Regions from separate parts of the Cytobacillus sp. Bva_UNVM-123 genome, predicted to be linked through region 2. Evidence: riboswitches for the same ligand, from Rfam matches in the RefSeq annotation. Region 2 holds a riboswitch; each other region holds the start of a gene.
What was found. Region 2 has a riboswitch for cyclic di-GMP ahead of KDN24_RS21125 (hypothetical protein). Riboswitches for the same ligand answer to the same signal wherever they lie in the genome.
Positions count from the first base shown of each region.

Region 1: linked by a shared signal. The riboswitch ahead of KDN24_RS03070 (transglutaminase domain-containing protein) and the one ahead of KDN24_RS21125 (hypothetical protein) in region 2 are both predicted to bind cyclic di-GMP.
Region 3: linked by a shared signal. The riboswitch ahead of KDN24_RS00920 (hypothetical protein) and the one ahead of KDN24_RS21125 (hypothetical protein) in region 2 are both predicted to bind cyclic di-GMP.

Region 1 covers NZ_CM177772.1:616,894-620,180, forward strand. Annotated here, with positions in the region: gene KDN24_RS03070 (transglutaminase domain-containing protein) at 136-1,254, opposite strand; cyclic di-GMP riboswitch class I at 1,296-1,382, opposite strand; gene KDN24_RS03075 (YbaK/EbsC family protein) at 1,543-2,055, shown strand; gene KDN24_RS03080 (CD3072 family TudS-related putative desulfidase) at 2,093-2,557, opposite strand; gene KDN24_RS03085 (CD3073 family putative ECF transporter S component) at 2,547-3,122, opposite strand.
Region 2 covers NZ_CM177772.1:4,104,047-4,107,333, reverse strand. Annotated here, with positions in the region: gene KDN24_RS21130 (alpha/beta hydrolase) at 141-1,007, shown strand; cyclic di-GMP riboswitch class I at 1,161-1,262, shown strand; gene KDN24_RS21125 (hypothetical protein) at 1,366-1,731, shown strand; cyclic di-GMP riboswitch class I at 1,746-1,847, shown strand; gene KDN24_RS21120 (HAMP domain-containing protein) at 2,141-3,094, shown strand.
Region 3 covers NZ_CM177772.1:168,428-171,714, reverse strand. Annotated here, with positions in the region: gene KDN24_RS00930 (ABC transporter ATP-binding protein) at 1-826, opposite strand, end outside; gene KDN24_RS00925 (MerR family transcriptional regulator) at 829-1,620, opposite strand; gene KDN24_RS00920 (hypothetical protein) at 1,875-2,105, opposite strand; cyclic di-GMP riboswitch class I at 2,142-2,224, opposite strand; gene KDN24_RS00915 (acyltransferase family protein) at 2,869-3,287, opposite strand, start outside.

The DNA.
Region 1 (3,287 bases), 1.7 Mb from region 2:
CAAAGAGCCTGGCACCTCCAACACTTTATATAGATAAAAAGTAGTAAAAGCTACTCTATATATTGTGTTGTGAGGAGAGAGCCAGGCACTTATCGGACAGCCTCACTTTTGTGTTTCACTTATATAGTTAGTAGATTAAGATATTTTCAGTGAACCTTTTGCACCTGTAGTTTTATTCGTATAATTGAGTTTATTGTTTTCAATATAAAGATCGATAGAGTGAATTTTATTGAGCTGCTTTTGCTTCGAACCGTCGATATTCGAGCGATATAAGTAGCCTCCATTTGAATAGTTACTAAAATAAATAGCTTGATTCGTAACGACAAAATATGGTGAGCTCACATTAAGTAATTTTGTTTTCCCGCTGCCATCTTTTTTCATTCGGTATAGCTTATTTTGATCCTTGCTGTTTGAGTAGTAGTAATACGAGTTTAATTCTTTAACTGAAAAGAATTCTTGAAAATACGCGTATTTATTGCTCTTTGCTTCAGGATACAGTTTCTCATTCCATGTATGATCTTTTTTTAGAACAGAAGCAGGAACAAGAAAATATTGATAGCTTATCTCTCCAGCTCTATTCGGAACGGGATCATCCCAAGTAGTATCAATATAGAAATATTTTCCATCCACTTTGACTAAATTCCATGCATGATCCCCTTCTTTGGCCTTGCCAGTAACATAGTGGGTTTCAATTCCGACTTTTTCTAGTAATAGTTTCATTGTTTTGGAATAGCCTTCACAGACAGCCATGCCATTCATTAACAGTCCATATGGAGTATACGAAGCTTCAGGCACTTTGTTTTGATTATAATTTTCCCAGTCATAGGCAGTATGCAAGATAATATAATCATGAATTGCTTTCACTTTATCAAAATCAGAGAAACCTGATTTTATCGTATCTTTAAGAATACTATTTATTTTAGCATCTTGATTTTTTACCATTTCGTTTATTTTACTAGTAGAATATTTATATTTCAGTTCAATTTTGCCATCGGAATAGATTTTTGTTCCGTCATGCTGAAAATAAAAGATTTCAGGATGATCAGCAAGAACTTCATTTATGATCGAACCAACATCCTTATAGGAAATAGATTGAGAGGGAAAAGTAGCCGTGCTTTTGTAACTAGTAATAGCATCTAAGAGATTTTGATAAGTTACTTCATGAGGATCAAGCTCTTTTGCAGAAGTATGTGAGCTTAGTGTAAATAGAAGTGTAAATAAAAATGGAACGACAAAAAAACCTTTCTTGAACATATTGAATCTCTCCTTTACGATATAATTCTTTGCAGAATTAATACGGTAACCCAGCCATCCTAGCAATATTTTGCCTTAGACCTGTGGCTTTGCGTCCCAATTTTTCAATTGGTTTGCCGTTACTATTATTATAGTATATTGAGAATTTTGGGACAAGGGGGGCAGGACTCTTGACCTAGACGAATAATTCATGTAATAGGGATTTAGATTTCAAAAGAATTTATTTTGCCTATTATGATTAAGAAATGATATTATCTCAATAATAATGATAATGAAAGGATGAAGAGGATGTCGTTGGAGAATGTGAAAACGCATTTTAAACAGTGGAATCGAGATAAAGATATAATGGAGTTTGATGTTTCAAGTGCGACAGTAGAACTAGCGGCAATTGCCATCGGCGTGATTCCAGCTCGGATTGCCAAAACTTTATCCTTTCGGGGTGAGGATGACAAAGCGATCTTAGTTGTTGCAGCTGGCGATGCAAAAATTGATAATAAAAAGTTTCGCCAAATGTTTAATCTAAAGGCGCGGATGCTGTCACCAGAAGAGGTTTTAGAGCAAACGGGACATGCAGTTGGGGGTGTTTGTCCATTTGGATTGGCCAATGAATTGGATGTTTATTTAGATGTATCTTTGCAGCGCTTTAAAACGGTTTTTCCTGCATGTGGAAGTGCAAATTCAGCTATCGAGTTAACATGCAATGAAGTGTTTGAATATTCATACGCTAAGCAATGGATTGATGTTTGTAAAGGCTGGGAAGAAGAACAGATGAGAAAAGCAGCTGTAAGTGAGGAAATATGAAACTAAAATAGGGACAAGGGATCTGCTCCCTTGTCCTTTATTTGATTGAATGTTCTTTATGATTAAAGATCGGTTCTTGTTGATCGGGTAGAAACCATTGAGTTTCAATTGGAATTTGCTGTTCCAGTAGAAGTTTCTTCAGTTCTTCCATAAAAACACCTCTTGTCATGTCACAGGAAGGGCTGCTTTGAATTCCAAGAATGCCTGTTATTTCATATCCGCATCTTTTGTATTCCATTAATTGTTCGATAATGGGCTGTAAAATTTTTCGGCAATGCAAACGATATTTTTCATGATCATATTCTTCGTATGTCATGGGTGGCCGATCAAGTCCAAGAAAAGTGAATTCAGGGCATGGCAGCTGAAGGACTCCTAAGCCTTCAGTTTGAATCCAATCGACTGCTGATGAAATGGCTCCTAAGCTCCGTGCCTCTCCTTCAATAACAGTGTTTTGGTTCATGATGCAATGGGAAACAAGAAGGATTCTTTTATTACGCAGCATGGTGATGTTTTCCTTTATATACTTTTTGGAAAATTGGCAGCTTAACAATGATAAACATAACAAGTAAGCAAGTAGTAATTTTATCGACAATATTCCCTGTAATTCTAGAAATAAAAGTAGAAGCAAAAACAGTTTCACCAGATGCTCTTAGCCATAAGACAACTACATCAAAGCCACTTCCATTTAATCCCTCGAAGAGCGCAACTGCAATGGGTGTTCCAATAAGTGGTGCAACAATTGATAGAATTAAGCCTGTTATGAGTGCAATATACCATTTAGAAAAATTAAATCTTCTTGCCATAAATCCAACGACAATTGCGATGGCGACATTGACTAAACCAAAGAAAATAGCTGTAGGGCTCGTTGTCATACCTAAAACAACATTCGTTAATAAGCCTGTTAGTGCCCCCCACCAAGGACCAAACAAGACAGCCATTAAAACCGTTCCGATCGTATCAAGAAATAATAGTGGGATTTTCAAAGCGGAAATAACCGTCCCAAGCACGACATTCATCGTAATACATAGCGCTCCATAAGTTAAAATGACCGTTTTTCGATTACTCATACTAAATTTCCTCTCCTTATCCAATTTGCAAACAATTAATTAGTATCATGATCGTTTTATTAGCGGGAATGACATTTATCACGAAAATGACTAGAACTTCTCTTGTATCGAAAAAAACTATAAATTCTTATTTATATTATCGATATATAAGATTAAAATAGATTT
Region 2 (3,287 bases):
GACAATTACTATAAGTATATAAATTGAACTAAAAGATTACGCTAGACCCACTACTCATCAACTGATATTATTTTATATGTTGAAAAAAAGAGAATAAAGATTATTCCCTTGATTTTATTTGAATGGATGTGAATACTACTATGAAAACTACAGTTACTTTCAAAAAAGATGAACGCTTTGAAATTAAGGCTGATTTTTATGAAGCAAATCAAGAACATGCTCCTGTTATCGTTTATATCCACGGGGGTGGTTTGCTTTGGGGAACGAGAGAAGACATTCAAGAGGATATAAAAAAGCTATATTATGATAGTGGATTCGCATTATTTTCGATTGATTATCGACTAGCTCCTGAAACAAAACTTAAAGATATTCTTGAAGATGTCCAAGATGCACTTCACTGGATTGAAACGGAAGGGCCGAAGCAATTTAGTATTGATCCGAATAGAATTGCTGTCATTGGAGGCTCTGCGGGTGGTTATTTAGCTCTTAGTACAGGAACATTTCAAAATAAACCTCGTGCAATCGTTTCCTTCTATGGATATGGGGATATAAGTGCAAGTTGGGCAACAACTCCAAATAAATTTTATTGTCAAAAGCACCGTGTGCCAAAGGAAATTGCTAAAAACCTTATTTCTAATCGAATTCTGACAGAAGGATCGGTTCATGAGCGTTTCCTCCTTTATTTATATGCTAGGCAGACAGGCGAATGGATTCATGAAATAACAGGATTTAATCCTTTGACAGAAAAAGAGGAGCTTATCAAGTTTAGCCCAATGTATAATATTTCAAAAGAATTTCCACCAACGTTATTACTACACGGAACAAAAGATGTCGATGTTCCATATGAACAATCTGCTTTTATGCGTGGAGCTTTAGTCAAGGAAGGCATTGAGGCAAGATTAATTACGATCCCTAATGGTGAACATGTATTTGAAAATGATTTTCATAATCCAATTGTTCAAGATGCACTTAAACAGGTAATCGATTTTCTGCAAGTACACGTATAACCGAAGAATGAATAAATATAAAAGCTCGAATCCTATATAGGCAGGATTCGGGTTTTTTATAGGGGTAAAAAAGAAAAATGTAGAAATTTGTTGAAAAATGAAATGCAGTATATTACACTACTAAAGTAATAGTTTTAAATACCTACAATAATATGAAGATAAAGGCAAACTATTTGAAAAGATAGGACGCAAAGCTAAGGGTCTAAGGTGAAATAGGTAATTAATCCTATTAGCTATGATCGCCTGGTTACCAATTGATATGATTTTTTTATATTTCATAAAAATTCTGTTGGCTATTCTATTTTTTTAGGATAGTCAATTTTTATTGATAGATACACGAAAATAGGGGTGAATAATCATGAAACCAGAAGATTTAATTGATCAAATTAATAATTTCGTTGAGCAGTTAGATTTTATAACGGCTAGAAAATTAATGGAGGATAATCTCGAAATTTTAAAGAAACATCGAGTATCACTAAAAAGTAATGCTAGAGAATTATTGAAACTCATTGTTGAAAGAACGGAATCTGGTCAAGATCCTATTACAAGACAGGATATGGCAATATTGATTGCAATCAATTCATATGCGTCTAAATTTGATATGAGATCTTTAAAAATGCTCGTCAAAGATAAGGCAAAATTGTTATTAAGAAAAGATGCGGTTGATTACTTAAATCAAGATGCGAGGGTACTATTAGAGGGTATGGGTGCAATCGGTAGATAAATGTGAAATCAAAAGATTGAAAAAGGCAAACTATTTGAAAAGATAGGACGCAAAGCTAAGGGTCTAAGGCAAAATAGGTAATTAATTCTATAAGCTATGATCGCCTGGTTACCAATTGTTTATTTATAAAAAAATCTGTTTAGGAATATTTATAGGCTTGAATGGCTAAAGCAGCATAGCTTTTGAATCATTCAGTTTATTACTTATATCGTTTTGAAACTAAAAACACAAACAGAGAATTTATACAAGAAGCTATTGGTAATTCTAATTATATTTAGAATGCCTATTTTTTTTACCTTTTTTTAAATGCTTTGATAAGGCGGGGAAAATGTGAAAAAAGAAAGAAGTGTGAAGAGAATAAGAGAAGTAAAAAAAGATAAAATGAACAAAAAATTATTTCGTTGATAAAATGAATGAAAATACGAAAGTCATTGTTGATCAGGAAACACAGCTATTAATTGCAAATGAAGAATTAGCTAAATCAGTAGCTAACAGAATTTCAACAGCACGTGGTTATGTTTTATATGGCGGCGACTATAAAGAACGGTTTAATGAATATAGCAAAGTAGGAAAAGAAAACGGAGAAATTATTACATCCTTAGGGAATACTCCAGAGTTTGAACTTCTTAAGAAACGAACGATTGACTGGGAAGAATTCGTTATCACAAAAGTGTTTGCTGAGTATGACAAAGGAAATGACGTGTTAGCTAGACAAAATCTTGCGGTCAAAAATCAAGAAGTTCGTGATATTATGACTGGCTATGAGAAGCGAGCAACAGAAAGCCGAGAGAAAATAAATGATATCGGTCAAAATATTATGAATAGTGGACAAGCAACATTGTATGTAGCAATCGGACTAATTGCTGTTGTCATAATTATTAGCATTATTGTCGCGATTATTACAGCAAATATCATTACAAATCCATTAAATAGGGTTAAAGAAAGAATGAACTTAATTGCCAGCGGAGATTTTAGCGGTGAACGGTTACATACATTACTACATGATGAAATTGGCCAGCTTATTGTTTCTACGAATGAAATGAGTAGTAATGTCCGCAATGTATTAAGCGAAATTAACATGGTTTCTGAAGTGATTAATGGACAAAGTGAGGAATTATCACAATCCGCGAACGAAGTAAATGCAGGAACACAGCAAATTGCCGTCACTATGCAGGAAATGGCAACTGGAACAGAAACACAAGCAACAAGTGCAAGTGATTTAGCTTCTATCATGAGGGCATTTTTAACGAATGTAGAAGAGGCCAATACAAATGGAGAACAAATAAAGCACGCTTCTGATGAAGTATTAGGAATGACAGTTGAAGGAAGTCAACTAAAGTTGGCTATCATGAGGTTGAATTAGGAACAAATCAAATAAAAACAACGAAAGAAACATTTAACAATATTAGTACAGCGATCTCCGACGTCGCAAATAAAATCAACATTGTCTCGACAAATCTAGCAACGATTTCTAAGAATAGCAACAAATGAATGAATCGATTGCAGATATCGCTGCAATCTCAGAAGAACTAGCTAAACAAGCAGAAAATTTAAAT
Region 3 (3,287 bases), 1.3 Mb from region 2:
CTAAGCTTTTGTTTTCGATTTTCATATCGCGAATGCTAATAGCTTGTTGTTTTGCTAATGAAGCGATTTCAAGCAAGCAATCCTCAAGACATTCCGTTTCAAAAATAAAATAACCTTGCTCTTCATTTTTGTATATACTGCAATTAAGGTGAGTCATTTCAAATGGGCCAGAAAACCTAAAGTGAATTCGTTGAACACCTTGCATATGCTCCGTCAGTTCATTTGCCGTTCCAATAAAAGCAATCTCACCATCTTTGAGGATAGCAATTCTATTACAAAGCTCCTCGACCTCAGCCATGTCATGGCTTGCCATAATAATTGTTTTTCCTTGACTTTTCAGTAATCGAATCTCATCATGAAGCGAGACCCTTCCTTCAACATCTAATCCTGCAGTCGGCTCATCCAAAAAAACAATATCCGGATTCCCTATCATAGCTAAAGCAAGATGCAAACGTCGCTTTTGCCCCGTTGAAAGCTCTCCATATCGCTTTTTCTTGAATTGAGTTACCCCAAGTCTTTCAAGATATTTCAGATCAACTTGAACACCATTCCACTTCGTAAAGAGCCTCACCGCTTCCATTACTTTCATATTTTGTGGTAATGAAGAAGATTGCAATTGAACACCTATCTTGCCTTGAATCGTTATCGTCCCATTATCATACTTACGGATTCCCTCTAAACATTCAAGGGCAGTCGTCTTTCCCGCTCCATTTGTGCCGAGCAACGCAAAAATTTCACCCTTTTCCACCGAAAAGGATATCCCATTTAACACATAATGACGTTCATAGCTTTTTTGCAAATTTTCAACTTTCATTACAGTATTCAATGTTATCCCTCCATTTCGGGAATGGAAATTCCATTTTTGGTAAAATAGCACATAAGCGCTTTTCCTATGTAATCGTCGACTTGTTTTTGCTTAGCAGCTATTTCTTCATCCCATCCCTTTTTATTATCGTTAAAAGACATTAGCTTTGGCAGTAAACTCATATCTCCACCCGTAAATTCGGAAATCATCGCCCACCATTTCCCCGCGAGCTCAATGCTTTTTCTACTTTGAACCGGCTCATTTTGCTTATTTAATAAAACAGCCTCTTCAAGAATCGTAAAATAAGTTCTGTAAAGTTCAGCGCCTAATTCTTGATTGTCTACAAATCTATCTCGTATATGACTGGATAATTGATTATCAAACAATTTCAACACCCAATAGTTTTTGTTCTCCATTTTCAAAAGGGAAATAATATCCGCATATTTGCTAAAATTCACTTCTTCTATTAATAGAACCTCTTTTCGCAACGCCTCAATGGCCGTAAGTGCTTTTTGTAAATTCTTAATTTGCTCTTCAACAACCATATACTGCTTTTCTAATACGAAAGCGACCTCATCTGGTGTGTCTAAAGACAACATCATATTTTTAATTTTATCTAAAGGAAAACCTAAATACTTTAATGACAGGATTTGATGTAGTTTAACTAAATCCTTATTTGAATAAAGACGGCGTCCCCCTTCACTTTTAGCTGAGGGCTTTAACAACCCTTCCTTATCATAATATTGTAAAGTACGAACCGTTACGCCCATCACCTTTGCCAGCTCTCCAACAGTTAATAAATCCGTTTGCACCATGTAAAGAACTCCTTATCTTTACTATAATATATGACGCAACGTCACGAGCAATAGCAAAAAAAAAACAGTTCACTTTTTAACAAGTCAACTGTCTACCTTCATCTATACATTAGATTTTCCACTCATACTTATCATTTTCAATGAATCATTCTCCTACTTTGAATTCACGTACTCCTCCCTAACAACTGATTTCTGCCATTGTAATTGTTCATTTTCCTTCGAAAGCTTTTTAAGGTTATTTTTTACTATTTTATTTATTTGTTTCTTTTTACGCATATGACCATTCCTCCTCTTCGTTTATGGGATTTCATTAATTCATTTTGTAGATTTAGCTTTAAATCTAAAAATTGACTAATTTGAATTAAAAGCGGATCATCCATTCTTCCTAAGCGTTCTTTAGCTTGATACATTAAATTTCTTAAAATTCTTATATCACGACTGACTAATTCTAAAGAACGATCTTTACGCTCTTTACCTATCTCCAAACTACATTCCCCCTTATCTATTCAGTAAGAGTTATATTCGGTAACTGGCTGGCTTATTAAATAACTTAGCCCCTATAGTTTTGCGTCACCATTTTTCAATGGCTTTGCCATTTCGTACAAAATGCAATTTGGAAACCCATAAATGATATAAAAGAAGGTAGTAGAACTATATTACTAAATTATTTAAAAATTCACAATATATCTTTTGACATTTTTCTATCTTTTTCGCCAAAAAATAAGATAAATTTTTAAAAATGGTAAACAGACTCTTAAAAGCTGTGTAGGAGATACTTTATTTCATTTACTAATCTAAAGATTATGAATCGTATTAACAGTAATTTAAATATTCGAGAATTCTTTTTAAGCATAAAAAAGACCCTTTCCACATAAGTGAAAAGAGTCTTGATACGTTGATATATTAACGTTTTGAGAAATATACAGATATATTCTAAGTGTATTGAATACATCATAATCCATTTATATCTACGTTTTGGGAATTGTTATATGGATAAAAATGTATGGTAAAGGATTGAAATTGACATTACTTGAACCAATTTGAACCAACAAGATAGATGTTAGTTGAATACATTTTGCTAATATATTCCACTGCTATGTGTACATTTAAAGTCTTTTAATAATGGAGCTTATTAAAGTAAAGCACCCGTTGAACAAGAACCATTATTTTTATGACACATCATTATCCTATTAAGACAAAAGCCAGCATTAATGCTGGCTTTTTCACTTATCTAAAAATTATTTCCTTTTACATCATTTTTTTGAGGTATGGAATCTTTCGCCATACAAAATGACTTAGCAAAAAGCTTAGAATGATTCCTAAAAATACCGTTATAAGAAATTTAGTCCAGACTGATATTGGTAGGTCCTTCAATGTATATTGAAGAAAGACAACTACTGGGACATGGATGAAATAAACAACAAATACATTGTTTGCTAACATCTTTGACCAACGATTAGCGCCGTTAACTTTCTCTCTAAATAATATTAGAAGACCGATTACAAGTGAAATACACAGTAACGTCTCAATTAATGATCGAGCCAACGAACCGAAGTTTTGTCCACCCTTTAAAAGAAAAGGATCTATCGTATTTCCTCCAAAATACAAAATGGTCACTATTAATATTCCAATAACAAGCCAGATGTATCCTGCTCTCGCACTCATAG